One region of the Lentzea sp. NPDC102401 genome, then DNA from elsewhere that is predicted to be linked to it. Evidence: riboswitches for the same ligand, from Rfam matches in the RefSeq annotation. Region 1 holds a riboswitch; the other holds the start of a gene.
What was found. Region 1 has a riboswitch for glycine ahead of gcvH (glycine cleavage system protein GcvH). Riboswitches for the same ligand answer to the same signal wherever they lie in the genome.

Region 1 (14,780 bases):
CACCGCGGAGCCCTCTGCCGGGCTGGTGACGCTCCAACTGGGGCTGTCGCTCCTCGCGGTGATCGGCCTGCTGGCGTTCGCGGAGATCATCGTGCCGACCGGCTCGATCCCGCCGCCCACCGAGTGGTGGGGCATGGCGCGGCGCCGGATCGCACGAACCCGGCGGTACTCGCGGATCACCGCCATCGCGTTCCGGCACGGCCTGGGGCCCTACCTGCGCGGCCGCGAACGCACCTCCACGGGGCTCGCGCGGTCGCTGCGACTCGCGTTGCAGGACGCCGGCGTGACGTTCGTGAAGCTCGGGCAGGTGCTGTCGACGCGCGCCGACCTGTTGCCGCAGGACTTCGTCGACGAACTGAGCCTGCTGCAGGACAAGGTGCCGGCGGCGAAGTGGGAGCAGGTCAGGGCGGTGCTCGACGCCGAGGTCGGGCTCGACGCGTTCCTGGAGGTCGATCCCGAACCGCTGGCCGCGGCCTCGATCGCGCAGGTGCACCGGGCCGTGCTGAAGTCCGGCGCCGAGGTGGTCGTGAAGGTGCAACGCCCGGACGTCCGGGCGACGGCCGAGGGCGACCTGGACATCGTCGCCCGCCTCGCCGAGACGCTGCAACGCACGCGGTGGGGTGCCGCGCTGGGCGTCCGCGACCTGGCGGCGGGCTTCGCGGCGGCGTTGCGCGAGGAGCTCGACTTCAAGATCGAGGCACGCAACATCACGGCCGTGGCGGCGGCGTCGGACTCGTCGGTAGGACTGCCTCACGTCCACCTGTCGACGTCCAGGGTGCTCGTCATGGACCGGCTCGACGGCGTGCCGTTGCGCGGCGCCTCGGAGGACGTGGGGCTCGCACGGACGCTGCTGCGGTTCGTGCTGCGCCAGGTGATGCTGGACGGCGTCTTCCACGCCGACCCGCACCCCGGCAACGTGCTGCTGCTCGCCGACGGACGCCTCGGCCTGCTCGACTTCGGCTCGGTCGGGCGGATCGACTCGGCGCTGCGCTCGGCGTTGCAACGGCTGCTGCTCGCCATCGACCGCAGCGACCCGGCAAGCCTCACCGACGCGTTGCTGGAGCTGACCTCACGGCCGGAGGACATCGACGAGCAACGACTGGAACGCGCGCTCGGCCAGTTCATGGCCCGGCACCTCGGCGCGGGCATGCGGCCGGACGTGGAGATGTTCGGCGACCTGTTCCTGATCGTGTCGCGGTTCGGGCTTGCCGTCCCGCCGGAGATCGCGGCGGTGTTCCGGGCCCTGGCGACGCTGGAGGGCACGCTGGCGGTGCTCGCGCCGGACTTCAACATCGTGGTGGAGTCGCGGTCGTTCGCCGCCGAGCAGATCTCCGAACGGCTCACGCCGGAGTCGGTGAAGCGGACCATGACCGAGGAACTGCAGGCCGTGCTGCCGATGCTGCGCCGGTTGCCGCGGCGGATCGACCGGATCACCGGGGCGATGGAGCAGGGCCGGCTGAGCATGTCGATGAGGCTGTTCGCGGACGAACGCGACCGGTCGTTCGTCACCGGCCTGCTGCACCAGGTCATGCTGACCGTGCTGGGTGCGACCGCGGGTGTGATGGCGGTGCTGCTGCTCGGGGCGTCCGGCGGACCCGAGGTCGCGGCGGACATCGGGCTGTACCAGGTGTTCGGCTACAACCTGCTGATCATCAGCGTGCTGCTGGGTCTGCGCGTCGTCGTCACGGTGTTCCGACCACGACCTTAGAACTGCCTGCGATACACCGAGACGTCGTCACGCCACACGCCGAACTGGTCGGGAGCGGACTGGACGATCGTCATCTCGTTGAGGTGCCCGAGGATCCGCCACGAGCGCGCAACCGCTTGCGCACCCGCATAGGCGATCGTGCAGAACCGTCTGGGTTCCACGACCGTGCGCACGCGGTCGACCTTGCCGACACTCATCGGCGTGTCGTGCCACAGGTCCAATGTGTACCCGGTGCGGATGGGATCACCGGACCCCAGCACGCCCTCGATGCTCACGATCAGCCGCTCGCCCTCCAGCCGCAGGTCGTGGTGACCGCTGCGGGGAGGATTGCCGCCCGTGTACGCGGAGCGTGCCGGGTCGAGCACCCAGTGCCCCAGAAAAGGCACGAGATCGTCACTCATGTGTGTCCCTTCGCGGAACCTGCGCCACTGGCGGATTGTCCGGCGGATCGACGTGGGCGACCATCACCCGATGAGTTATGAGACGGGCGTTCGGTGGAAGTGGATACCGGCCGTCGTGCTCGGCTTCGTCCTGCTGAGCTGGATCGTGTTCGAGGCACTGGACCTCATCGACTTCGAAGGGGTCGTGTCGTGGGTGCGCGGCATCGACCCGCTGTGGGCGGCGGCGGCGATCTTCGCCCTGCTCGTCGTGGACGTGCTGCTGCCGGTGCCGTCCACTCCGCTCATCGTGCTGGCGGGAACGGCACTCGGCCTGCCCGTCGGGCTGGCACTCGCGGTCGTCGGATCCCTGGGTTCCTCTGCCGCAGGGTACGCCCTGGGCCGGTTCGCGGGCCCGTGGCTGGTGCGCCGGGTGGTGACCATCGAGGAGCTGACCGAAATGCGGCGATGGGGCCGTCAGTTCGGTCCCTGGTTCTTCGGAGTGGCGCGCGGTATTCCGATGATGGCGGAGACGGTGTCGGTCTCGGCGGGGGTGTCCAGGGTGTCGTTCCGCCAGTTCATGTCGTTCACCCTCATCGGCACCATCCCCATTTGCGCCGCCTACGTGTTCGCGGGATCGAAGGCCGACACGGTCGAGCAGATCGTGATGATCAGCGCCGTCGGATTCCTGCTGACGGTCGGCCTCTTCTACCTGCTGCGCCGGCTCGTGAAGGCGGCGCCTTAGGAAAACCCTTTGCGCGGCGTGGTTGTATGAGTGTGCGCCCGGTGCGCAGCGGAGGGTTACTTCCGGTGATTACTCAGGTTCGACTCCTGAGGCCGGTTTCGGCCGGTCTCGCTCACCTCGGTGGGCACGTCACCCTCCGCGATTTGATCTCGGGCGTCCAACAACTCCACATCTGCCGGAATTAAATCGCTGGCGCGATGTGGTTGCATATAAATCGCACCCGGTGCGAAGTCCACGGTTACTTCACTCGACATGAAACCCGACCGTGGGCGCGTTTGATCTCGGGAGCACACAACTTCACACGTGTCCGGTGCGAAGCAGAGGGTTACTTCCACTGTTAATGGGCGGGTTGCGGGTTCGAGTCCCGCCAGACGGGAAACCGGCTGTAGCTCAACTGGCAGAGCAGCTACGTACCTTCCGCGACTTTGATCTCGGACACGTGTTGGGTTTGTGGGCTCCCTTTGTTTTTCCGAGGGGGAAAGAGCCGATGGCGAAGTTCAACATCTTCCGCGCACGTCCGGCGGGCACCAGCCCGGTCGCCACGGCGCCGGAACCGACCCGCCGCACCTACGAGGGTGGCGACGGCTACGCCCGTGACGCGAAGTCCGAGCTGTTCCTGCTCGCCGTGTCGAACATGGGCGGCGGCGAGGACACCTTCTACGAGTCCGGCGGTCAGCGCGACAACCGCTTCGCCCAGCTCGTCCACGAGACCGCTCTGGCGGATCCCGAGTGGACCGCGCGCCTGCTCGCGTGGCTGCGCGGCGAGGCGAACATGCGCACGGCGTCGCTCGTCGGCGCGGCCGAGTTCGTGCTCGCACGGCTCGTGGCCGAGTCCGACGTCGGCGTGACCAACCGCGCCGTCGTGGACTCCGTGCTGCAGCGCGCCGACGAGCCGGGCGAACTCCTGGCCTACTGGACCGGCACGAACGGCCGGCGCGTGCCGAAGCCGATCAAGCGCGGCATCGCCGACGCCGTCGGGCGCCTGTACAACGAGCGCGCGGTCCTCAAGTGGGACAGCGACGCCCGTGGCTTCCGGATGGCCGACGTGCTGAACCTCGCCCACCCCTCGCCCGCCGCTCCGTGGCAGGGCGCGCTCTTCCAGTACGTGCTGGACCGCCGCCGTTCCGCGGAGGCGGACGTTCCCGCCGAGCTGCGCGTGATCGCGGCACGGCGTGAGCTGATGGCGTGGCCGGTCGAGCAGCGCCGTTCGCTGTTCTCCCGTCCCGACGCGGTCGACGTGCTGCGTCAGGCGGGGATGACGTGGGAGTCCGTGGCCGGATGGCTGCAGGGACCGCTGACCCGTGAGGTGTGGGAGGCACTGGCGCCGTCGATGGGTTACATGGCTCTTTTGCGCAACCTCAGGAACTTCGACGAGGCCGGCATGTCCGACGAGGCAGCGGCGGCTGTCGCGGCACGTCTGGCCGACCCGGGCCAGGTCGCGCGTTCACGGCAGTTCCCGTTCCGCTTCCTGTCCGCGTACGAGGCGGCTCCGAGCCTGCGCTGGGGCCACGCCCTGGACCGGGCGCTGCAGGCGTCGCTGGAGAACCTGCCTGCCCTGCCGGGCCGGTCGCTGATCCTCGTCGACACCTCGGCGTCGATGACCGGCGGCACGATTTCGGCTCGTTCGAAGGTCACCCCGGCCAAGGCCGCGGCGGTGTTCGGCGTCGCACTGGGCGCGAAGGGCGAGCAGGTCGACGTCGTCGGGTTCGCCGACGGCACGTTCCGGCACGACATCGCGCGGGGCGCTTCGGTGATCCGCGAGGTCGACCGGTTCCTCAAGCGGATCGGCGAGGTCGGGCACGGCACGGACATCGTCGGGTCGTTGAAGCGCACCTACAAGGGGCACGACCGCGTGTTCATCATCTCGGACATGCAGACGATGTCCGGGTACTACGGGCAGGGCGTCTCGGACGTCGTGCCGCGGCACGTGCCGATCTACGGCTTCAACCTCGGTGGCTACCGGAACGCCGCGTACGCCACCGGCACGGCTCATCGCCACGAGTTCGGCGGCCTGACGGACGCGACTTTCCGCATGGTCCCCTTGTTCGAAGCAGGTCAGAACGCCACCTGGCCGTTCTGAGGCGTGAGAGCTCTCCTGACGCGGAGAGTTCTCACACTTACTTTCAGTTAGCGTTTTGACCAGGTATGATGCCGCTATGGACTACAACGTGTTCGCGAAAGCGTGCCCGTCGCGTCCCACGCTGGAGCACATCACCGGCAGGTGGGGCAGCCTGACGCTGACCGCGCTCGCCGACGGGCAACTGCGCTTCAACGAGCTGCGCCGCCGCGTCGACGGGGTCAGCGAGAAGATGCTGTCCCAGACGTTGCAGGCGCTGGAGCGCGACGGTCTCGTGCACCGGGAAGCCCAGAACACGAACCCGCCGCGCGTCGACTACAGCCTCACGCCGCTGGGCCGCGACACGGCCGAGCGGTTGCTGTCGTTGATCCAGTTGCTGGAGGGCCGCATGCCAGAGGTGCTCGAGGCGCAGAAGGCGTACGACGCCAGGTAATCCGCTTGTCCCGGCTGCTTAATCTGACTGCATGAACGGCTGTTGCGCTGCTGGAACCAAGCCGAGCTGGATCAGCTCGACGGGGATCCGGCGCTGGTTCCTGACGACCTCCTGCGGAAGTTCGCGAGGGAGGTCTTCGACCACTTCGACGAGGACGAGTACGAACTCGCCTGGCGCCGGTTCGCGCCCAGGATCGTCGGCATGCTGGACCACACCCCCGAGAGCTGGCTCACCCAAGGCCTGACGTGGGCAGGGCTGTCCCGCTGGCCGGAGAACGAGCAGATCGCGCTGCGATCGCTGCTCACCGAGACCGTCGTCCGCGCCGCCGGCGACGAGGAGCGCTGGCCGGAGGTCGCCGAGCTGATCTGGGCCGCGGCCCAGATGGATCAGGACGTGACCCCGTGGCTGCGCGTCATCGACGACCTTCCCCCGGTGGTCGTCGCGGAGCTCGCCCGGGAGTGGTCCTACGACTTCCTGTCCGGCAGCGGGCGGTCCGCCTCCAGCTGGGATCTCTGGCCAGAGCCCGGCGGCCCGATCCGGGAGTGGCTGCTCACCGCCGCACTGCGCGCCCGTCTGTCCGAAATGGACGGCGAGAGCGCGCAGTGGGCGGTGTACCAGATCGACATGCTGGCGGAGGTCAGCACTCGATGACGTTCACGGCGAGTCCGCCGCGAGCTGTCTCCTTGTACTTCACCGACATGTCCTTGCCCGTGTCCCGCATGGTCTTGATGACCTTGTCGAGCGACACGAAGTGCGAGCCGTCGCCGCGCAAAGCCATGCGCACGGCCGTGATGGCCTTGATGGACGCGACGGCGTTGCGTTCGATGCACGGGATCTGCACCAGGCCGCCGATCGGGTCGCACGTCAGGCCGAGGTTGTGCTCCATGGCGATCTCGGCGGCGTTCTCGACCTGTTCGGGGGTGCCGCCGAGCACCTCGGCGAGACCGCCCGCGGCCATCGAGCAGGCCGAGCCGACCTCGCCCTGGCAGCCGACCTCGGCGCCGGAGATGGACGCGTTCTCCTTGAACAGCACGCCGATCGCGCCTGCCGTCAGCAGGAAGCGGACCACGCCGTCGTCGGAGGCTCCCGGCACGAACTTCGTGTAGTAGTGCAGGACCGCCGGGACGATGCCGGCCGCGCCGTTGGTCGGTGCGGTGACGACACGGCCGCCCGCCGCGTTCTCCTCGTTGACCGCCAGCGCGAAGAGCGTCACCCAGTCCATGACCCGCAACGGGTCGGTGACGAAGTGCTCCTTCTCCAGCGTCCTGCGCATCTCGGCGGCGCGGCGGCGGACCTTCAAACCGCCGGGCAGGACGCCGTGCTCGTTGCAGCCGCGTTCGACGCACTCCTGCATCACGTGCCAGATGCGCAGAAGTCCTTGGCGCACCTCGGCTTCGGTGCGCCACGACAGCTCGTTGGCCATCATGATCTCGCTGATCGACAGGCCGGTCTCGCGGCAGCGCGCGAGCAGTTGGTCGCCGGTCAGGAACGGGTGAGCCAACGGCGTCGAGTCGAGCTTGATCCGGTCGGTGCCCGACGCGTTCTCGTCGACGACGAAACCGCCGCCGATCGAGTAGTAGACGGCGTGCTCGACCGACTTGCCGCCCGCGAACGCCTCGAAGCTCATCCCGTTGGGGTGCAACGGGAGTGACTTGCGGCGGTGCATGACGAGGTCGCGGTCGTGCACGAAGTCGATCTCGTGCGCGCCGCCGAGCCTGAGCCGTTTGGCGGAGACGATCTCCTCGACGCGGGCGGCCGCGACGGTGGGATCGACTTCTTCGGGATGGTTGCCTTCGAGGCCCAGGAACACGGCCTTGGGGCTGCCGTGGCCGTGGCCGGTCGCACCGAGCGAGCCGAACAGCTCGACGTGCACGCGGTCCACTTCGGACACACGTGCGCCGAGCTTCTCGACGAACATCGCGGCCGCGCGCATCGGACCGACCGTGTGTGAACTGGACGGTCCGATGCCGACGGAGAACAGGTCGAAAACGCTGATCGCCACTGATCAGTCCCTCGTGGTGGTGGAGCGGTCAGTCAGACTTGGTGAGCTCGGCGTACTTCGCCGAGGTGAGGAGGTTCTCGGCCGACTCGACGCGGACCTTGAACAGCCAGCCGGCGCCGTACGGGTCGTTGTTCACGATCGCCGGGTCGTCCACGACGGCGCTGTTGACCTCGATCACCTCACCGGTGACGGGCGAGAACAGGTCGCTGACGGACTTGGTGGACTCCAGCTCGCCGCAGACCGCGTTGGTGACGACCTTGGCACCGACCTCTGGCAGCTGGACGAAGACGATGTCGCCGAGCGCATCAGCGGCGTACTCGGTGATTCCGCAGGTCAGCGGGTCCTGGGTGCCCGGCGTCCAGTCGACCCACTCGTGCTCGGCGGTGTAGAGCAGGTTCTCGGGGAACTCCACGGCGCGACTCCTCTGGCTGTGACGGGTCAGGAAACTTGCGCCCCCTCCGCCGTGCAGAGTTGCCTACCCCGAGCGGTCTTGCTGCCTGAGAGTGTGCGGGAGCTTGCCCCTTCGGCGCCCCGACCGGTTCGTCGAGGTCTCTCCCACTCGGGTTCTGACGCTTGCGCGCCGCGGCCGGTGTTCAGTTCTCGGCGCGAACGCTATGTGCGGCCCCCGCCGAGTGTCAACGCAGGACGGTCGAGCGGAACGCGAACGAGGCTCAGGTCGCTCTGTCCTAGATGAACAACCAGGGGGGTACCGGATAGTGCGATCCGCACAGTGACATGACCTTCCGACTGGCCCACATTATGAGATGTCGGCCCACCGAACGGAGGAGTCATCGTGCGGATCGCAGTTCCTCGCGAGATCAAGAACCACGAGTACCGCGTCGCTCTCACGCCTGCCGGTGCGCACGAACTGACCAGCCGCGGCCACGACGTGTACGTCGAGCAGGGCGCCGGTCTCGGTTCCGCGATCACCGACGAGGAGTACCTCGCCGCGGGCGCCAAGATCCTCCCGACCGCCGACGACGTGTGGGCGGAAGGTGACCTGGTTCTCAAGGTCAAGGAGCCGATCGCCGAGGAGTACCCCCGTCTCCGCGCCGGTCAGACCCTCTTCACGTACCTGCACCTCGCCGCCGACCGGCCGCTGACCGAGGCGCTGCTGGCGTCCGGCACCACGGCCATCGCCTACGAGACCGTGCAACTGCCGAACCGCTCGCTGCCGCTGCTCGCCCCGATGTCCGAGGTCGCGGGCAGGCTGGCCCCGCAGGTCGGCGCGTTCAGCCTGATGAAGCCCTCCGGTGGCCGCGGCGTGCTGCCCGGCGGCGTCCCCGGTGTCGCCCCGGCCCGCGTGGTCGTGATCGGCGGCGGCGTGGCCGGCGTCAACGCCGCCACCATCGCCGTCGGCATGGGCGCGGACGTGCAGATCCTCGACACCAACGTCGACCGCCTGCGTCAGATCGACGCCCAGTTCCAGGGCCGGCTGCGCACGCTCGCCTCGAACTCGTTCGCCATCGAGCAGGCCGTCCGCGAGGCCGACCTGGTCATCGGCGCCGTGCTCGTCCCCGGTGCCGCCGCCCCGAAGCTCGTCTCGAACGCGCTGGTCGCGGACATGAAGCCGGGCTCGGTGCTCGTCGACATCGCCATCGACCAGGGCGGTTGCTTCGAGGACTCCCGCGCCACCACGCACGCCGAGCCGACCTACGAGGTCCACAACTCGGTGTTCTACTGCGTGGCGAACATGCCGGGTGCCGTCCCGCGCACGTCGACCTACGCGCTGACGAACGTGACGCTGCCGTACGCGGTCGCGCTGGCCGACAAGGGCTGGGAGAAGGCGCTCAAGGACGACCGTTCGCTCGCCCTGGGTCTCAACGTCCACGCCGGGCTGCTGACCAACGGCCCGGTGGCCGAGGCGACCGGCCTCGTGCACACGCCGCTGGAGACCGTGGTCTAGGACCAACTGAATGAATGAGGCCCCCGCACGCGTGAATCGCTGCGGGGGTTTCGCCTATCTTAGGGCGGCGACGCGCGCCTTGATGCCGTCGATCACGCAGTCGAGCCCGAACTCGAACTGTCCTTCCAGCGACCAGATCTCCTGCTCGTCCAGCATCCTGACGTAGTTGGGGTGCTTCTCCCGGTACATGTCGGCGATCTTCGCGAGGTCCGGCGGCGGCGAGTCCATCCCGCCGCGGGCGATGAAGTTGACCTCGGCGATCGCGTACCCGACGACGAAGCTCGACACCGTCGAGATCGACTGCGCCGCGGCGGGCAACGACAGGCCCGCTCTCAGCATGGGTTCGAACATCGAGTCGGACATCGCCACGGCCTTCGGGCCGATGCTGTTGAACTCACCGATGCCCCGGATCCACCACGGGTGCCTGTGCGCGAGATGACGCATCGCGTTCATCATCCCGCGCACTGCCGTCTCCCAGTCTTCGTCGGGGCCCGGCAGGGGGAACTCGCCGTAGATCTCGTCGAGGCAGAGTTCGATCAGCGCGTCCTTGGTCGGCACGTGCCAGTACAGCGACATGGGGGCCGCGCCCAGTTCGGCGGCGAGTTTGCGCATGGAGAGCTTCTGCCTGCCGTGCTCGTCCAGCATCTCCATCGCCTTGTGGACGATCGCCTCCCGGCTCAGGCCGAGAGGCTGCCCGCTGCTGGGCCTGGGCTTGCCGAACCACACGCTGTCCACAGGCCGATCCTAGGCACGCCGCAGCAACACGCTGGCCACAACACCTCCCAGGAACACGGCGATCGCACCGATCACCAGGCTCACGCTCATGCCGTTCGAGAACGCCTCGCGCACGACCGTGATGTCCGCACCGCTGTGCAGCGCCTCACTCAGTGACCGCCCTGGAACGCCGTCCGGCAACGACGCCACGAACCGTGCCGACAGCAGTGCGCCGAGCACGGCGATGCCGAACGACGAGCCCAGCTCCGTCAGCGTGCCGGACAGCCCGGACGCGATGCCGGCGCGTTCCGGCGGGATCGAGCCCATCAGCGCGTTGACGGCGACCGGTTGGGACACACCGACTCCGACGCCGATGAGGATCAGGCCGGCCAGCGTCGGCGGGTAGGTGGTGCCGATCGACAGCAGTGCCACGCCGCCCGCGACGATCGTCATGCCGAGCAGCATCGCCCTGCCCGCGCCCAGCTTGATCACGAGCTGTCCCAGGGTGTTGCTGGTGACGAGCAACGCGATGGCCATCGGTGCCACGCGCACGCCGGCCTCCAGCGGGCTGTAGCCGAGCACGCCCTGAAGGTGTTGCGTCAGCAGGAAGAGCGAGCCCGCCATGCCGAACGCCGCGAGCACGCCGGACGCCACCGCGCCGGTGAAGCGGCGGTTCCTGAAGAACCCGAGATCGAGCATCGGATCGGCGGTGTGCCGTTCCCACAACGCGAATCCGGTCATGGTGACGAGCCCGATCGCCACCGGGACGCCGAACTCGGCCGAGCCGAACCCGTGCTCCGGCACCTCGATCACCGCGTACACGATCGACACCATGCCGATGATCGACAGGATCGAGCCGAGCACGTCCGGTTTGCGCACGGTCGGGTCCTTTGACTCCGGCACGAGCATCGCGACGGCCGCGATCGCGAGGATCGCCACCGGCACGTTGATCAGGAACACCGAGCCCCACCAGAAGTGCTTGATCAGCGCGCCACCGATCACCGGTCCCGCCGCGAAGCCGAGACTCGTGACGGCGGCCCAGATGCCGATGGCCTTCGGGCGTTCCTCGTCGTCGAACAACTGCATCAGCACGGCGAGCGTGCCGGGCATCAGCACCGCGGCGCCGATCCCCATGAACCCGCGGGCCGCGATCAACGCCTCGGACGAGCTCGCGTAGGCGGCCACCGCGCTACCGGTGCCGAACAGCGCGAGACCGGCCAGAAGTGCCCGCTTGCGACCGAACCTGTCGCTGAGCGATCCGGTCGTGAGCAGCAGGCCCGCCAGCGCCAGCGAGTAGGCGTTGATCATCCACTGGATGTCCGCGGTGCTCGCGTCCAAGCCCGTCGAGATCGACGGGATCGCCACGTTGAGAACGGTGTTGTCCAGCACCACCACCATCACGGACAGGCAGAGCACGCCGAGCACGGCCCAGCGTTGGGGGTGCGGGCGCACCCCGACCTTCTCGGTCGTCGAAGTCATCGTTCCTCCCCCTTACGGTGTACGAGGAACTTACAGCGTACGAGAGTGCGGGGCGCAAGCCGATTTCGCGCAGAGCGTGCGGACGCGAGGAAAGAAAGGGGAAGAAAGACCTGGGGGGCGGGGTGTCCCCCGACAAGCACTGCGGGCTCCGGCGAAATTGGTCGAAGACCAATGAACGCCGGAGCCCGCCACGTAAAGGGCGGCCGCGCTCAACCAGCCTGGGGGTCACTGGGAGCGGGGCCGCCGTGTCCAAATATAGCGGGCCTTGGGCAGGCGCGCCCAGCACCCCCACCGAAACGCGACCCAAAAGTTTCCCCGAGTGGACCACTGGCCGTGTCCGGCCAGTCCAGCAAACGAGTGAATTCGCTGTTTCCCGGTGCGGCGAGCAGGGGGTTCGGCCGATGAAGACGGAGTCGGGTGTCCCTCGAAGGGAGATTCCATGGCTGAACCACAGGGATGGATCCACTGCCACGACCCGTTCGGTCGGGACAGATCGATGACCGTTCTGGTGGAGAACGACCGGGTTCTGCTGGTCACGCCTCCTGGCGAGACCGCTGTGATGTCCGCCACTCAGACGCGTCGCCTGGGCTCTTTGCTCGACCAGGCCACGGCGAAGATGTGATGGACGAGACCCTCCGCGACGCGGTGCTGCAACGCCTGGCACTGCTGGACAAAGTCGCAGAGCACGGAGAGGCCGAGGCGCTGGTTCCGTTGGCCCGCGCGGAGATCCACCGCCTGGCGGACGGCTGGCGGCTGTTGCTGACGGTGCACCAGCCCGACGAGGACGGCCGGTGCAAGGCCTGTCCCGGCTGGCTGCGTCGCCGCCGGTGGCCGTGCCAGATCTGGAACATGGCGCACCAGCACCTGATCGGCGAGGGGCTGCCTCACCGCGAGCGGCGCCGGCCGTTGCGCAACCCTTTCACTCGATCAGGTGTTATCGAACTGCCGGAGGAGACCCCGGCGGAGATGACCACCGAACTGCCGATCATGCGGGACGAACCGTCGGTCGTGCATCGCGCGCCCGTCGTGTCTCGGCCCAAGCACGCCTTGCCGGACTGACGTATCAGGCAGGATGGGCCGCATGCATGACGGCAGCGGCCTCATCGCGGTCCAGAACCTGTCCAAGCAGTTCGGTTCTGTCATGGCCGTGCACAACCTGAGCTTCACCGTGTCCCCCGGCAGCGTGACGGGCTTCCTCGGTCCGAACGGCGCCGGCAAGACGACGACCCTGCGAATGCTGCTGGGTCTCGTCAAGCCGACGAGCGGCACGGCGACGATCAACGGACGACCGTTCCACCAACTCGGCCAGCCCGGCCGCGTGGTGGGCGCGGTGCTGGAGGCGCAGGGGTTCCACCCCGCCCGCTCCGCCCGCAACCACCTGCGCGTGTACGCGTCGGCCATCGGCGTGCCGGACGCGCAGGCCGACCAGGTCCTCGGCCTGGTCGGCCTGGGCACGGCCGCCGATCGCAAGGTGGGCGGGTTCTCGCTCGGCATGAAGCAGAGACTCGCGCTCGCCACGGCGTTGCTCGGCGACCCGCAGGTGCTCGTGCTGGACGAACCGGCGAACGGGCTCGACCCCGAGGGCATCGCGTGGCTGCGGACGTTCCTGCAGTCCTACGCGCGCATGGGACGCACGGTGCTGATCTCCAGCCACCTGCTGGCGGAGGTCGAGCAGACCGTCGACCAGGTCGTGATCATCTCGCGCGGGCAGACGATGTTCTACGGGCCGCTCGACCAGTTGCGGCAGTCGCAGCAGCGGCGCGTTCTCGTGCAGCCGTCGGACCTCAACGCGCTCGCGAACGCTCTCCGTGCCGAAGGCGTGCAGGCGATCGAGCAACTGCCGGACGGCAGGCTCGCGGTGTCCGGTGTGGACTCCAAGTACGTGGCGGACTGCGCGTTGAAGGCCGGTGTGTCGATCTACGGCATCCAGGAGGAACAGATCGACCTGGAGCGGTTGTTCTTCCAGCTCACCAGTGGCCAGTACGCCGGGAGCGCACCGGCGCCGTATCAGCAGCAACAGCAGGGTGGTTGGGCCTGATGGGCAACCTCGTACAGGCGGAGCTCCGCAAGACGACGACGACCGGCCTGTGGTGGGGTCTGCTGATCCCGACCGCGGTGCTGGCGCTCGGCTGGGGACTCGCGACCGGTCTGCTGGGACAGTTCTTCGTGGACTTCGCGTCGTCGAGCGACGTGGACGAGGTGTCCGACTTCCTCGGGGTCACGCCGGACCAGTGGAAGATCTCGCTGTTCGGCATGGCGCGGGCGATCAACATCTCCACGATCTTCCCGATGATCTTCGGCGCGATGGCGATCTCGGGCGAGCTCAACCGCAGGACGATCACGACGACGTTCCTGACCGCGCCGTCGCGGATGCACTCGATGCTGGCGAAGATGCTGGTCTACGTGCTGTGGGGCGCGATCTACGGCCTCGCGATCATGCTGTTCCTCGGCATCGGCGTGGTGCTCACCAGCGAGTCCGGGCAGCTGCCGGACGCCGGTGGGTGGGCGATGCTGACGCTGGTCTGCGTGCTGTCGTCGATCCTGATGACGATGTTCGGCGTCGGCGTGGGCGCGCTCATCCCGAACGTCGCCGGGACGATCGTGTTGCTGCTGCTGTACTTCCTGGTGATCGAGAACGTGCTGCACTTCGTGCTCGCGTACCTGGAGGTGCCGGCGGTCATCGGCTTCCTGCCGAACGGGTCGATCAACGGGCTCACCGGGGCGGTCGCGGTCGACCTGTTCCTGTCGTCCGCGGGCGTGGTGCCGCCGGAGATCGAGGACGTGCTGCGCGCGATCGCCGGTGCCGGCGGGGCGCTCGACTGGTGGTGGTCGGGCCTCGTGTTCCTCGCCTGGTCCGGGATCGTCTTCGCGGGCGGCTGGGCGGTCACGCAATCCAAGGACATCACCTGACCTGCGGTTTCTGACGTCACATTTTTATGTCGGACCCCGAACGTACTGTGGGTCCCGTGACAAAGGGCTGGATCCGCCGACTGACCGCAGCGTGCTGGCAGCACCCCCGCCTGGTGGTGTTGTCGGTGGTCGCCGCGGTCGTCGGCGTGGGTCTGCAGGCGGCGGGTCCGTTGCTGCTCAAGACCGCGATCGACGACTCGACGGTGGGCCGCACCGACCGGCTGTGGCCGCTCATGGTGGCGCTGATCGTTCTTGAATTGCTCACGTTCGGGTCGGCGTTCCTGCGGCGCTATCTGGGCGGGCGGCTGGCTCTGGGCGTGCAGCACGACCTGCGGCTCGGCGTGTTCTCCGCGGTGCAGCGGCTCGACGGCGCGAAGCAGGACGAGCTGCGGACCGGGCAGATCGTGTCGCGCTCGATCACCGACCTGC
Region 2 (14,780 bases), on a different contig from region 1:
CGGGGTGAACACCGGGGAAGTGCTTGCCGACATGGGTGTGGCGGACGGCCGAATTATGGAACTGCGGCGGTCTGGAGTAATTGGATGAATGCTCGGGTGCGCATTAATAGCGCCACGAAGGCGTGACGGTGCGTGATGGGGTGAGTTCGGCATCCGGGTGAGCCCCGGTGCAACAGTCTCTCTTCCAAGCTGTGGGATGCGAGGGAGTCCGTGTTCACCTCGTGCCCAGGACATCGGCGCTGTTGAGGCCTGTCTTTAGCCGCCATTCGGGTGACGTTGGCCGCCCTGCAGGCGTGCGTCCCTGGTGGATCCTGGGACGAGTTGGGCGTGGTCGTTGTTCATCGCAAGGGTGAATGAGGGACCATGACGGGTGACACGGGCGGTCCGCCGCCTGACCGGTGAACCACACGGACGGAGAGGTACCTGTGAACCTCAAGAAGGTGCTAGTGCTGGCGGGCGTCGCGCTGGTGCTGTTCCTCCTGATCACCCGGCCAGAAGAGTCCGCTTCGGCGGTCCAGACGGCTCTCGGCTGGCTGCGGGACGGCGCGGAGTCGATCATCACCTTCGTCAGGAGCCTCTTCGGCACGGCCACCCCTCTCAACTAGTGACGTTCGGTGATCCTCGGCCGTCTGCGTTGAGCCGGATGGGTGGAATGAGGCCAATCACGCACTGGTAACGGGTGTTCTGGGGATTCAGGGTCTGGCGATTGTCAGACCTACCGAATACCTTCCGCTGCAATGGCCGATCCCCGACCGACGAGGAGGCACATATGGTCGAGGACTCCGGGGTCCACGAGCTGTTGCAGCAGTGGGCGGCTGAACGGTCTGACGACGCAGAGATGCAGGAGGTGAACCGGATCAAGAACGCGTGGCTCGCGGAGGCTCCCCCCTCGGCGCCAGGCATCCCCGTGCAGCGGGGAGGCAGGAGCGGGTCGCGTGGCTTGGTCAAGGTCGACTCGGCGGATCCGGCCTACGTGGCCGCGATGCGCAAGCGGGCGCCGGAGGCACCCGAGGCACTGCTCGCCGCCGCGGCGAGCTACTGGCAGCTGGTGGGCGACGTCGCCGAAGCCGAGCAGTGGTGGGACGCGGGCATCAGCCCGTTGGACCAGCGCGCGCTCGACTACCGCGCGGCCGGCCTGTCTCCTGCCGATCTCGGGAGGCGCCTGGGACCGATGACGGTTCTCCAGCACCTTCGCCGCGGTTCTGCCGCAGCCTGGTGCGTTGCTCGTCTGCAGAGGCAGCGCCGGGACGGCGTGGCGTAAGTAGGAACGGGCTGCCGGAGGCGGCAGCCCTACGTCAGCGGTGCGGCGCGCTCGCGGAGCGCGCTCGCCAAAGCTGACTTCGGAGTGTTTTTCGCCGGGGGCGGCCCCCAGACCCCCGGAAGGGCTCCCCAAGTCCCCGGGGCCCCCGCAAGGGCTCCCGGACTCCCGGGACAACTCCCCAGTAGTGTGGAGGTCGTGCGCGGCCTCCTTACCCCCCAACGAGTGCTGATCGCGTTCGCCTGTCTGGCGGCGTTGGTCGCCTGTTGCGGACTCGCGTGGTGGCAGTGGCAGCGCTTCGAGTCCGCCAGCGGCACGTTCCAGAATCTCGGATACGTGCTCCAGTGGCCGCTCTTCGGCCTCTTCCCCCTCTTCATGGTGTGGCGGTTCCGTCGTTTGGCGCGCCAGAACCGTGAGGCGGATCTCGCACCCGAGCCGGTTGCGGCCGCCCCGAAGCCGATGGCTACCGTTGACGCCGTCAAACCCGCGCCTGTCGAGCACTTCGACGACGAAGAAGACGCGGAGCTCGCGGCCTACAACCGCATGCTCGCGAACCTCAACGCGCGGGACGGTCGTTGAGCGAAGGCGGGCAGATGAAGGGTGCGTTGACCCGGTTCAGGGTCATGGCTTACGTGGTCGGAGTCTTCCTGCTGCTCCTGGTCGTGGCCATGGTGCTCAAGTACGCCGCGGACATGGGCGGCGCGATGAAGGTCGTCGGCCCGATCCACGGCTTCCTCTACGCCATCTACCTGGTGATTTCCGTCGACCTGGCGCTCAAGCTCCGCTGGTCGATCAAGGGCACCCTGCTGGTGCTGCTCGCCGGCACGGTCCCGTTCCTGTCGTTCTGGGCGGAGCGCAAGGTGGTCGAGAAGACGGCGCAGGGCGTGCCGCTGTGACGTTTGGCCTGCTAGCGTCTGGGGCTACCAACTGAACACGGCCGTCGATGTCGCGCGGAAGAGACCCCTCCAGCAGGGGCGCCGAAGGAGCAATCCCTCCCCGGAATCTCTCAGGCACAGGTACCGCGCGACGAAGGCAACTCTGGAAAGCAGGCTGCTCGGCAGCCTCGCCCACGGTGCAAGCCACCTCGGTGGTGAAGCTCTCAGGCTCATGACAGAGGGGGAGGCTCGCTCTAGTGAGGAGTCTCCGATGGACCGTGTCATTCTTCTGATGCCTCAGCCGGCCGCGTCCGGCTCTTCGGCGCACCCTGGAGGAGCGTTCTGATGTCCCGCCTCACGCCTCTGAACGCCGAGCACGAGCAGCTCGGCGCGATGTTCACCGACTTCGCGGGCTGGCGGATGCCGCTGCGCTACTCGTCCGAGCTCGCCGAGCACCACGCGGTGCGCACCACCGCGGGCCTGTTCGACCTCACGCACATGGGTGAGATCGTCCTGACCGGACCGCAGGCGGGCGAGGCCCTCGACCACGCGCTGGTCGGCCACATCTCCGCGCTGGCCGTCGGCAAGGCCCGCTACACGATGATCACCCAGGCCGACGGCGGCGTGCTGGACGACCTGATCGCGTACCGCCTGGGCGACCAGGAGTTCATGGTCGTCGCGAACGCTTCCAACGCTCTGGTCGTCGCCGAGGCCCTCGTCGAGCGCGCCGCCGGTTTCGACACCGTCGTCACGGACAGGTCGACCGACTACGCGTTGATCGCGATCCAGGGCCCGAAGTCGGTCGAGATCCTGTCCGGCCTGACCGAGACGGATCTGGCGTCAGTCAAGTACTACGCCTCGTACCCTTCCACCGTGGCCGGTGTCGACGCGTTGCTCGCGCGCACGGGCTACACGGGTGAGGAGGGCTTCGAGCTCTTCGTCGCGCCCGCCGACGCGCCGGCCGTCTGGGCCGCGCTGCTGTCCGCCGGCGAGGCGCACGAGCTCAAGCCGTGCGGTCTCGGTTGCCGCGACACGTTGCGTCTCGAAGCCGGAATGCCCTTGTACGGCAACGAGCTCACGACGTCGCTGACGCCGTACAACGCGAACCTGGGCCGGGTCGTGAAGCTCGACAAGCCCGGCGACTTCGTGGGCCGCGACGCGCTGGCCAAGGTCGCCGAGTCCGGGGTGGACTCGGTCCTGGTCGGACTGAAGACCCCCGAGCGCCGTGCCCCGCGCCACGGTTACGCGGTGCTCAACGGTGACGAGGTCGTGGGCGAGGTGACGTCGGGCGCGCTGTCCCCGACCCTCGGCTACTCCGTCGCCATGGCCTACGTGACCAAGGCCAGTGCCGAGCCGGGCACCCAGTTGCTGGTCGACGTCCGCGGCAAGAAGCAGCCGGTCGAGGTCGTCGCACTTCCGTTCTACAAGCGCGCCAAGTAGGGAGATTCTCCAGATGTCCGACCAGTTCAACGCTTCCCTCGCGGAGTACGACCCCGAGGTCGCCGAAGCCGTTGCGGCCGAGTTGGCGCGCCAGCAGGGCACTCTCGAGATGATCGCCTCGGAGAACTTCACGCCCGTCTCGGTGCTGCAGGCCCAGGGCTCCGTCCTCACCAACAAGTACGCCGAGGGCTACCCCGGCCGTCGCTACTACGGCGGCTGCGAGCACGTGGACGTCGTCGAGCGTCTCGCCATCGAGCGCATCAAGTCGCTCTTCGGCGCGGGCTTCGCGAACGTCCAGCCGCACTCGGGCGCGCAGGCCAACGCGGCCGCGATGTTCGCGCTGCTCCAGCCCGGCGACACGATCCTGGGCCTGGACCTCGCGCACGGCGGTCACCTGACGCACGGCATGCGCATCAACTTCTCCGGCAAGCTCTACAACGTCGTGCCGTACCACGTCGCGGACTCCGACGGCCGCGTCGACATGGCCGAGGTCGAGCGCCTTGCGACCGAGCACCGCCCGAAGCTGATCGTCGCCGGCTGGTCCGCGTACCCGCGCCAGCTGGACTTCGCCGAGTTCCGCCGCATCGCGGACTCGGTCGAGGCCTACCTGATGGTCGACATGGCGCACTTCGCCGGCCTCGTCGCCGCCGACCTGCACCCGTCGCCCGTGCCGCACGCGCACGTCACGACGACCACGACCCACAAGACCCTCGGCGGTCCCCGTGGTGGCGTGATCCTGTCGAACGACGCCGACATCGCGAAGAAGATCAACTCGGCGGTGTTCCCCGGCCAGCAGGGCGGTCCGCTGGAGCACGTCATCGCGGCGAAGGCCGTGGCGTTCAAGCACGCCGCCTCGCCGGAGTTCGCCGACCGTCAGCGTCGCACGCTGGAAGGTTCGCGGATCCTGGCCGAGCGGCTGTCGCAGGCGGACGTCGCCGCGGCCGGCGTGAAGGTGCTGACCGGGGGCACCGACGTGCACCTGGTGCTGGTCGACCTGGTGAACTCCGAGCTGGACGGCAAGCAGGCCGAGGACGTGCTGCACCAGATCGGCATCACGGTCAACCGCAACGCCGTTCCCAACGACCCGCGTCCGCCGATGGTGACGTCCGGTCTGCGGATCGGTACGCCGGCGCTCGCCACCCGCGGGTTCGGCGAGGTGGACTTCACCGAGGTCGCCGACGTGATCGCGGAGGCCCTGAAGCCGGGCGCGGCGATCGACGAACTGCGTGCGCGCGTTGAGGTTCTGGCGGCGAAGCACCCGCTGTACTCCACGCTCTGATCCGAGAAACCGAAGGGGCGCCACCGGAGATTCGGTGGCGCCCCTTCGGCTTTGATGACCCTGGAGCGAAACGACGGGAACCCCGGCCCCTTCCCCAGGGCCGGGGTTTCACCGTGTCAGGGTGATGTGTGTCTCAGATGGACCGTCCTAACGGGATGCTGTGGGGTTACGCGGCCGGCGCCGTCACACCAGGCGGGAGGCACTCGACGTTGCGCTTGCCGTTGGGCTGGATCACGAACCACGTGCCGCCGATGCCCTGGCCGGCCCACTTGCCCGGCGCCGGGTCCTTCGAATACGTGTAGAGAGCCCAGCCGTCGATGGCGACCTGCTTCTTGCCGTCAGCGCGGGTGATCAGCGAGACCAGCTTCGAGTCGACGCCTTCCAGCTGCGGGATCGTGTCCGAGATCATCGGCGGCCACGTCACGGCGCACTGGTCGTTGCAGTTGGACTTGCCTTCAGGCTTCGGGACGTCCTTGTCGAAGCGGTAAAGGGTGCGGCCATCGCCGTCCTGGACGACCTGGCCCATCTTGTCCACGCTCTTGCCGACCAGCCTCAACGTGCTGACCGGGGCTGCTGCGGGGGGCTGCGCCGCAGGGGGCTGCGCGGCCGGAACTTCCGGGGCCTGCTGCTGAACTGGGGCTTCGGGGGCCTGTGCGGGCTCCTGGAGTACCGGGGGCTGACCCACGTCGCCGTAGTCACCGAGGACGCCCAGATCGGTTTCGGTTTGTGCCACCGGCTTGGAGTTCGTGCCACTGCCAGTGGCGCTCCAGACACCCAGACCCAGCACAACTGCCAGTCCCGCGGCGAGCCCGATGGCAATGCGGTTACGTCGGATCACACTCATGTCCTCCTCGTCCATCCGTTCGCTCTATCCAGGCCATACGGCCGGGGTTGCGTCTCGGTTCAGAAACGAACCGAACCTCGTCCTGTCTCGAACGTCTGGCGGAGCCAGGTCACGCAGGAGGTGCAGGGTGGTCGTCGCAGGTCAGCTGGCGGGAATGGCCGAAAGGGTGCTGGGCGCGCCGTTGCCAATCGGATTTCGCGCCTGGGACGGAAGTGTGGCCGGGCCGCAGGACGGCACGGTGCTCGTGATCCGCTCCCGCGACGCGTTGCGGAGGCTCGTCTGGAGTCCGAACGAGCTGGGGCTCGCCCGCGCGTACGTGAGCGGGGAGCTCGATGTGGAGGGTGATCTCGCGACCGGTCTCTCCCAGATCTGGGGGCTCGTCCGGCGGGGAGTGACCCGGCGGCCCCGGCTCTCGGAGGTCGCGAAACTCGCATTGCGACTGAAGGTGCTGGGGCCGAACCCGGACGCGCCGAAGGAGGAGGCACGGCTGCGGGGCGCGCTGCACACGAAGAGCCGCGACCGTGATGCCATTTCGCATCACTACGATCTGAGCAACGACTTCTACCGGCTCGTGCTCGATCCGAGCATGGCCTACTCGTGTGCGTACTTCACGTCCGAGGACGAGTCGGTCGCTCAGGCGCAGCACAACAAGCTGGACCTCGTGTGCCGCAAACTCGACCTGCGGCCGGGCATGCGCCTGCTCGACGTCGGCTGCGGATGGGGTTCGATGATCATCCACGCCGCGAAGCACTACGGCGTGCACGCGACCGGAGTGACGATCTCCGCTCAGCAGCGCGCGCACATCCTCGGCCGCATCGAGGCCGAGGGTCTGACCGGTCGCGTCGAGGTGCGGTTGCAGGACTACCGCGAGGTGAGCGGCGAACCGTTCGACGCGATCTCCACGATCGAGATGGGCGAGCACGTCGGCGAGAGCAACTACCCCGAGTACGCCTCGACGCTGTACCGGTTGCTCAAGCCGGAGGGGCGCCTGCTGCTGCAGCAGATGTCGCGCGGCCACAACGCACCCGGTGGCGGGGCGTTCATCGAGTCGTACGTGGCGCCGGACATGCACATGCGCCCGGTCAGTGCCACTACCGGCTTCCTCGAAGGCGCCGGCCTGGAGATCCGCGATGTGCACGCGTTGCGCGAGCACTACGTTTGGACCGTGCGGGCATGGGCGCAGACGCTCGAAGAGCGGTGGGACGAGGTCGTCGCCCTGGTCGGCGAAGGACAGGCGCGGGTCTGGCGGCTGTACCTCGCGGGCGGCGCGCTGACGTTCGAGGAGGGCAGGATGGGCGTGGACCAGATCCTCGCGGTGCGCAGGAGCGAGAACGGCCGCAGCGGCATGCCGCGAGTGCGTCGTGAGCTGGTGGCCCGATGAGCTTCCTGATCAGCTTCGTCGTGGTCTTGTTGTTGCTCAGCGGCCTGTTCCTGTACGCGGACTCCCGCAAGCGCTACGACCTGATCGACTCCGTGTGGGGCCCGGGATTCGCCGTGATCGCGGTGATCACGCTCCTGTTCGCGGAGGGCGAACCGACTCGGCAGTGGGTGGTCACCGCGCTCACCGTGGTGTGGGGAGTACGCCTGGGCGTGCACATCCACTCCCGCAACCGGGGCAAGGACGAGGACCCGCGCTACCAGGACATCCTGAGGCGTGCCAAGGGAAATCCGCGCCTGCGGATGTACCGCGTCTACCTGCTCCAGGCCGTGCTGATGTGGATCGTGTCGCTGCCGGTCCAGGCCGCACAGCATCTTTCGGCCCCTTTCGGGGTGCTGGATTGGGTGGGCGCTGGCGTGTGGACGGTCGGCTTCGTCTTCGAGGCCGTCGGTGACTGGCAGCTCTCCCGGTTCCGTGCGGACCCGGCGAACAAGGGCGCCGTGATGGACCGCGGATTGTGGCGCTACACAAGGCATCCGAACTACTTCGGCGACTCGGTCGTGTGGTGGGGCCTGTACCTGTTCGCACTGCACTCGTGGCTCGGCGCGCTCACGATCATCGGCCCGGTGATCATGACGTGGCTGCTTGCGAAGGGCAGCGGCAAACCGTTGCTGGAGAAGGACATCGTGTCGCGCCGGCCCGGCTACGCCGAGTACGTGCGGCGCACCAGCGGCTTCTTCCCGTTGCCTCCCAAGAGCAAGGTGGGCTAGGCGGCACGGCGTTCGGCCGCGCTGGGCGGGCATTCCGCTCGGCGCGGTCGGCGTCAGGCTCGCGGCGCACTGCTAGTGCGCCCCGTGCTCCGCGCCACTGACCCGCACCCGCCACCCGTTCGCGTCTCGCACCGTCCGCCCGCAACCCTCGCCACCGTGGCGCGGACAGGAGGCCGCGGCGCACGCCCGGCCATGACGCTCACAACCCCCACCCGATCTGTATCGCACCAGGCAGTGCACGTCACAGCCCCAGTGCGGCACGCGTGCGCGGGTTAGTGTTGGTGGGTGGGCAACGACATCTCCTTCCCGCGCCAACAGGCGCGCACCCAGCGGTTCACCGTCGGAGCACCGAGGACCTTCGCGGTGTCAGCGGACGGCGAACGTGTCTTCTTCCTGCGCCCGGCCACGGCCACCAGCCGTGCGAACGGGCTCTGGGAGCTGAACACGTCCACCGGCGTCGAACGGCTGCTCGCCGACCCGGCGACGCTGCTGTCCGATCCGGAGGATCTGCCCGCGGAGGAGAAGGCACGCCGCGAGCGCACGCGTGAGTCCGGTGCGGGCATCGTCGGCTACGCGCTCTCCCGGGACGCCTCGGTGGCCTCGTTCGCGCTGTCCGGGCGTCTGTTCGTGGCCGACCTGACGGACGGCGCCGTTCGTGAACTGCCGACGCGCGGTGGCGTCATCGATCCGCGCGTCGACCCGACGGGCCGGCGCGTGGCGTACGTCACGCACGGCACTCTGCGGGCGGTCGAGCTGTCCTCGGGCGAGGACTACGCCGTCGCCGAGCCGGACGGCGAGGACGTGACGTTCGGCCTGGCCGAGTTCATCGCGGCCGAGGAGATGTCGCGCTACCGCGGCTACTGGTGGGAGCCGAACGGCGACCGCCTCATCGTCGCGCGCGTGAACAACGCCGAGGTGCGGCGCTGGTACATCGCCGACCCGGCGAACCCCGCCACCGCGGCCACCGAGATCGCCTACCCGGCGGCGGGCACGGCCAACGCCGCGGTGTCGCTGCACGTCGTGTCGCTGGACAGCACCTTCGTGCCGGTCCTGCTCGACTTCGACTACCTCAACGACGTGCACTGGTCGTCCGGCGGCGCTCCGCTGATCACCACGCAGACCCGCGACCAGCGCACCCGCAGGATCTACACGCTGGCCCCCGAGACCGGCGCCGTCACCGAACTCGCGGCCGAGACCGACCCGACGTGGCTCGAGGTCACCGACGGCGCTCCCGCCTGGACGCCGGACGGCCGGCTCGTGCGGATCGTGGAAGAGGGCGACGAGTACGCGCTCCGGGTGGGCGACGACGTCCTGACCTCCGGCCTCCAGGTGCGCCGGGTGCTCGACATCGCCGACGACTCGATCCTGGTCACCGCCTCGGCCGACGACCCGACGCAGGTGCACGTCTACTCCGTCGGCGAGACCGTCGAGCGACTGTCCTCTGAGGACGGTGTGCACTCCGCGGTTCGAGGCGGCAGAACGGTTGTCCTCGTATCGGCCACTTTGGACACTTTCGGCGCGCGGGCGCGAGTCGGCGACCACGTGATCGAGTCGTGGGCGGACACGCCGGTCCTCAAGGCGTCCCCGCGCATGCTGACCCTCGGCGAACGCTCCCTCCGCGCCGCCCTGCTGCTGCCCACCGGCCACGTTCCCGGCACCAAGCTCCCGGTGCTGATGGACCCGTACGGCGGCCCGCACGCCCAGCGCGTCATCTCGGCCCAGAACGCCTTCCTGGCCTCGCAGTGGCTGGCGGACCAGGGTTTCGCGGTCATCGTCGCCGACGGCCGCGGCACGCCGGGCCGAGGCCTCGCCTGGGAACGCGCGATCGCGTTCGACTTCGCGGGCGCCACCCTCGAGGACCAGGTGGACGCGCTCCACGCGGCCGCCACGATCGAGCCGGACCTCGACCTCACGCGAGTGGCGATCCGAGGCTGGTCCTACGGCGGCTACCTGAGCGCCCTGGCGGTCCTGCGCCGCCCGGACGTCTTCCACGCGGGCATCGCGGGCGCCCCGGTGACCGACTGGCGCCTCTACGACACCCACTACACCGAGCGCTACCTCGGCCACCCGGACGACAAGCCCGAGGTCTACGACTCGAACTCCCTCATCGCCGACGCGGACAAGCTCTCCCGCCCGCTGATGATCATCCACGGCCTGGCGGACGACAACGTGGTGGCGGCCCACACGCTGCGCCTGTCCAACGCCCTGCTGGCCGCCGGCCGCCCGCACACCGTGCTGCCGCTGTCCGGCGTCACCCACATGACCCCGCAGGAACAGGTGGCGGAGAACCTGCTCCTCCTGCAGGTCGACTTCCTCAAGCGGTCACTCGCCTAGGAGACAGCGAAAGGGGCGCCTCCCACGAACGGGAAGCGCCCCTCTCGGAAGCCTTCGATCAGGCCAGCGACTGCCGCACCCGGTAGGGCGGAATGCTGTTGCCCACCAGTGCCAGGTCGTCGATCGACTCCGGCTGGTACCCGGCCGTCTTCAGGCGCTCGACCATCAGCGCGGTCGGGTCCTCGACGACGTCCGCGCGGCCGAACAGGTACGCCCACTCGTGCTCGTCGGAGCCGTAGTAGGCGACGGTGTCGAACACCTCGTTGAACCGCTGCCAGGAGCGGATCAGGGTGGTGTTGCGCCACATCGTCTGGCAGCCGGACTGGTTGACGACGACGCCGCCGGGACGCAGCAGCGCCTTGCACATGCGCAGGAAGTCCGCGCCGTACAGGCGGTTGTGCTGCGCCTCCTCCTCGCGCTCGTCGGGCAGGTCCACCAGCACGATGTCGTACTTCTCCGACGTCGTGCGGATGTACTCGAACCCGTCGATGTACTGCACGCGGATCGGGCCGTCACCCTTCTCCGCGGCAGCCAGCTCCGAAGACGTGTAGCCGTACGGCAGGTGCTCCGCGCACAGCTTGACGGCCTGCTCGTCGATGTCGATGTGGTCGACGACCGTAGCGCCGTGCTGCACGGCCATCTGGCACACGACGCCCTCGGAGGAGCCGATGACCAGCACGCGCTCGACGGTGTCGGCCAGCAGCAGCGCCGGCACCATCAGGGCCTCGTGGTAGGTCAGCTGGCTGAACTCCGTCGACTGGCGGTCGTTGTCGCAGAACAGCGACAGACCCTGGGCCGTACGGGCGATCACCAGGTGCTGGAAGTCGGTTTTGGTGTCGACCAGCACCTCGTCCACCTGCCAGTGGCGGGTCATGCCATCGGCGAGCGGCTCGTTGATCGTGTTCACGCGACATGCTCCTTGACGCCACGAGTGACGAGGTCCGTGCTCACGTGAGCAGCGCCCAGAGCGTCAGCGAGTAGTTGGACGGCCAGCGCTGGTTTCGCACGGGTACCGCAGGTGAACACGTCGACGAACACCGAACCCACTTCGGGATAAGTGTGGATCGACGCATGGGATTCCGACAGCAGGGCCAGCACGGTGACTCCTTGGGGATCGAACTTCTTGGAGATCACCTCCAGCACGGTTGCGTCGGCCTGCGTGAGAACCTCACCAAGGGCGTGCCGCAGGAACTGCTCGTCGTCGAGCAGATCCGCGCTCACACCCGAGAGCTCTGCAAGTACGTGCTGTCCCGCGAACAAACCGACGGTCTCCTCGGTCTGACAGGGCGCTTCGGACATCAATCACTCCAAACTATGTGAATTGCGAACAGGCTTAGACGCAGTACGTGGCCAACGGCGGGAAGCCGTTGAAGCACACGGACGAATAGGAGGAGGTGTAGGCGCCCGCGTGGAGGATGTCCACGTGGTCACCCGCCTTCAGGTCGAGCGGCAGGTCGTAGCGGGTGTGCTGGTAGATGACGTCGTCCGCGTCGCACGTCGGACCCGCGAGGACGATCGGGCCGACCGGGCCGCCGTCGCGCGAGGTTCGCAACGCGTAGGCGATCGCCTCGCCCTCGGTCTCGGCCAGGCCCTGGTAGCGGCCGATGTCGACGTACACCCAGCGGCGTTCGTCCGAATAGGACTTCCGCGACACCAGCACGACCGACGAACGGATCATCCCGGCCTCGGCGGAGATCGCGCGGCCGGGCTCGATCATCACCCTGGGACGCACGGCGCCGAAGTGGCGGGCGATCGACGCCTCGATGGCGACGGCGAAATCGTCGAGGGAAGGCGTGGAAGCCTGGTACACGGCGGGAAGCCCGCCGCCCAGGTTCACCGTCGACGTCTCGATGCCTTCCGCACGCAGCTTCGCGGCGATCAACGCCGCGTCGGCGATGCCGGAGTCCCAGCCCTCGATGGAGAGTTGCTGCGAGCCCGCGTGGAACGCGATGCCGAGAGGAACGAGTCCCAGCTGGTGCGCGAGCCGCAAGAGATCCGTCGCCATCTCCGGATCGCAACCGAACTTGTTGCCGAACGGGTAGGTGGAACCCTTGCTGTGGACAAGAATCCGCACCAGTACGGACGAACCGGGCGCGTGCTCGGCGACGAACCGCACGTCCTGCTCGCTGTCCGACACGAACATCCGCACACCACGTGAGTGGGCGTACGCGATGTCAGCGGCCTTCTTGATGGGGTTGCTGTAGGAGATCGACGACGGCGCGGCGCCGCGCGCCAGGCACAGGTCGATCTCCGCCGGTGACGCCACGTCGAAGTGCGAACCCTCCACGACCAGCGTGGCGACCACGTCGGACTCCGGGTTCGACTTGACCGCGTAGAAGATGTCGATGGACGGCAGTGCCGCGCGAATCGCCTGGTAGCGCGCGCGAATCGTCTCGAGGTCGATCACCAGACACGGTGTCGACGGGTTCTCCTGGTCCAGGAAACGCCGAATACGAGCCTCTGCCTCGTAACGCCGGTCGACGGCGAAGCTCTCGGTCATTTCCCCAGGGTTCCCCCTTCATCCGCCTCGCGGTCCGTACGCGGGCACGGCCGACCACTCTACGGCCTTGACACCGCAATCGCGCAATCCAGTACAGCCGAGTGTGATTTAGCCAGCAGAACGCAGCTCGATCATCGTGATGTCCGGGGGCGCGCCCACGCGCACCGGCGGACCCCAGAAACCCGCGCCACGACTGGTGTAGAGCCAGGTGCCGTCCACCTTCGACAGCCCGGCGGTGCTGGGTTGCTGCAGCGGCACAAGGAAGTTGAACGGCGCCATCTGTCCACCGTGTGTATGACCGGACAACTGGAGGTCGACGCCGTGTGAAGACGCGTCGGCGACCTGAACGGGCTGGTGTGACAAGAGGACTACGGGGTTGTTTCGGTTTCGTCCCGCGAGCGCGCGGCCGAAGTCCGGGCCGTCGTCGTAGGACTTCCCGGTCACGTCGTTCACGCCCACGACCTCGATGCCGCCGGCGATGGTCAAACCCTCGTTGCGCAACGGGTTCACGCCGAGCCTGTCCAGCTCCGCGATCCACTGCTCGTGCCCGGAGAAGTACTCGTGGTTACCGGTCACGAAGAAGCTGCCCTGCTTCGACACCAGGTCCCGCAACGGCGCCGCGGCCTCGCCCAGTTCGGCGACGGTGCCGTCCACCAGGTCGCCGACGATCGCGACCATGTCGGCCTGCTGCTCGTTGATCATCCGCACGATCCGCTCGGTGTGCGAACGCCCGAGCAGCGGTCCGAGGTGGATGTCGCTCACGACCGCGATCCGGAAGCCGGACAACGACGACTGCAGCTTGTTCAGCGTCACCGGCACGTTCAGCAGCTGCGGGTCGCCCAGCGCCTGCGTCATGCCGTACCCGACGACACCGCCCGCCGCGACGCCGGAACCGATCGCCACCGAGCGCGCGATGAACAGCCGCCGCGACGGGTCCGGCACGACCTCCACGGGCTCGGCGGGACCGGCGCCGGCGGCCACCGGCGTGAGCGCGGCCCGCTTCAGCAGGATCCGGCGTGGGATCTCCGCGACGCCGAGCGCGATCGCCAGGTAGAACAGCACGGCCAGCCACACGAACCCGGGCCAGGCGAAGAACTTCCCGTACTCCGGCGGCACCCTGCGCGTCACGACCAGGGCGCTCATGAGCGTCACGAACGCACCGACGATCGCCACGGTGCCGATGCGGCGCCCGAGCGTGCGGGGGAGCGTCGTGTCCACGACCAGCCGCCGCCACAGGTACAAATGGCCCAGCGCGACCGGGACGCCGAGGATCAACAGGAAAATCACGACATCAGTATGCGTTTCGCGAACCTCGTGCAACCCGCCAGGCCCCAGGTGGCGTGACTAACCCGGCACCGCAGATTAGGGGGAAACCTGATGAGTGATCGGGACGCCGCGTTCCAGGAGTACTTCGCGGCCCGTTCCGACGTCATGCGCGGCACGGCGTACCTGCTGTGCGGCGATTGGCATCGCGCGGAAGACCTCGTGCAGCAGGCCTTCACCAAGCTGTACCTGGCTTGGCGGCGGATCGAGCGGCACGAGGCGCTGGACGCCTACACCAGGCAGATCGTGGTGAGGACGTTCCTGTCCGAGCGACGGCGCGGGTGGTTCCGGTTCGAGTCGGCGAGTGACGACCTGACCGACTCGGCGGCTCCGCCGGGCGTCTACCCCGAGGAACGGATGGTGCTGCTGGAGGCGCTGGCGAAGGTGCCTCCGAAGCAGCGTGCGTGCCTCGTCCTGCGGTACTGGGAGGACATGTCCGTCGAACAGACGGCCTCCGTTCTCAAGTGTTCGGAAGGAACCGTGAAGAGTCAGGCCGCGCGGGGGCTGCAGACGCTGCGCGGTCTGCTCTCAGAGCAGGAGAGGGTTCGATGAACGAACAGGACCTCAAGCGAGCTTTCCAGGACGTGGTGGTGGCGAGCAGCCCGCCGCCGTCGATGGATCCGGGCGTCGCGCTCGACAGGGCGCACAAGGCCCGGTCCAAGCGGCGGGCGTCCATCACCGGGGCCGCGGTCGCCGTGCTCGTGGTCGGCGTGGGGCTCGGGTCGGCGTTCGCGCTGAACCCGCAGAGCACGAAGGACTACCTGATGGGCGCGGGGCAG

Region 2: it holds a riboswitch for glycine, as region 1 does, so the genes downstream of both, gcvT (glycine cleavage system aminomethyltransferase GcvT) here and gcvH (glycine cleavage system protein GcvH) in region 1, are expected to answer to the same signal.

Annotation. Positions count from the first base shown of each region.
Region 1 is NZ_JBIWKS010000010.1:323,858-338,637, forward strand. It holds gene ACIRG5_RS31960 (ABC1 kinase family protein) at 1-1,708, shown strand, start outside; gene ACIRG5_RS31965 (hypothetical protein) at 1,705-2,109, opposite strand; gene ACIRG5_RS31970 (TVP38/TMEM64 family protein) at 2,180-2,830, shown strand; gene ACIRG5_RS31975 (TROVE domain-containing protein) at 3,318-4,910, shown strand; gene ACIRG5_RS31980 (winged helix-turn-helix transcriptional regulator) at 4,987-5,340, shown strand; gene ACIRG5_RS31985 (hypothetical protein) at 5,383-5,991, shown strand; gene ACIRG5_RS31990 (L-serine ammonia-lyase) at 5,978-7,342, opposite strand; gene gcvH (glycine cleavage system protein GcvH) at 7,371-7,754, opposite strand; glycine riboswitch at 7,818-7,910, opposite strand; gene ald (alanine dehydrogenase) at 8,136-9,248, shown strand; gene ACIRG5_RS32005 (TetR/AcrR family transcriptional regulator) at 9,303-9,983, opposite strand; gene ACIRG5_RS32010 (MFS transporter) at 9,993-11,441, opposite strand; gene ACIRG5_RS32015 (hypothetical protein) at 11,881-12,063, shown strand; gene ACIRG5_RS32020 (hypothetical protein) at 12,063-12,500, shown strand; gene ACIRG5_RS32025 (ABC transporter ATP-binding protein) at 12,523-13,479, shown strand; gene ACIRG5_RS32030 (hypothetical protein) at 13,479-14,351, shown strand; gene ACIRG5_RS32035 (ABC transporter ATP-binding protein) at 14,378-14,780, shown strand, end outside.
Region 2 is NZ_JBIWKS010000004.1:225,258-240,037, reverse strand. It holds gene ACIRG5_RS16205 (CaiB/BaiF CoA transferase family protein) at 1-88, shown strand, start outside; gene ACIRG5_RS16200 (hypothetical protein) at 426-605, shown strand; gene ACIRG5_RS16195 (transcriptional regulator) at 770-1,261, shown strand; gene ACIRG5_RS16190 (hypothetical protein) at 1,484-1,837, shown strand; gene ACIRG5_RS16185 (DUF3817 domain-containing protein) at 1,852-2,154, shown strand; glycine riboswitch at 2,200-2,290, shown strand; glycine riboswitch at 2,291-2,382, shown strand; gene gcvT (glycine cleavage system aminomethyltransferase GcvT) at 2,479-3,573, shown strand; gene glyA (serine hydroxymethyltransferase) at 3,587-4,852, shown strand; gene ACIRG5_RS16170 (hypothetical protein) at 5,019-5,696, opposite strand; gene ACIRG5_RS16165 (class I SAM-dependent methyltransferase) at 5,851-7,077, shown strand; gene ACIRG5_RS16160 (DUF1295 domain-containing protein) at 7,074-7,844, shown strand; gene ACIRG5_RS16155 (prolyl oligopeptidase family serine peptidase) at 8,130-10,178, shown strand; gene ACIRG5_RS16150 (spermidine synthase) at 10,237-11,052, opposite strand; gene speD (adenosylmethionine decarboxylase) at 11,082-11,477, opposite strand; gene ACIRG5_RS16140 (type III PLP-dependent enzyme) at 11,512-12,678, opposite strand; gene ACIRG5_RS16135 (metallophosphoesterase) at 12,787-13,965, opposite strand; gene ACIRG5_RS16130 (SigE family RNA polymerase sigma factor) at 14,056-14,553, shown strand; gene ACIRG5_RS16125 (hypothetical protein) at 14,550-14,780, shown strand, end outside.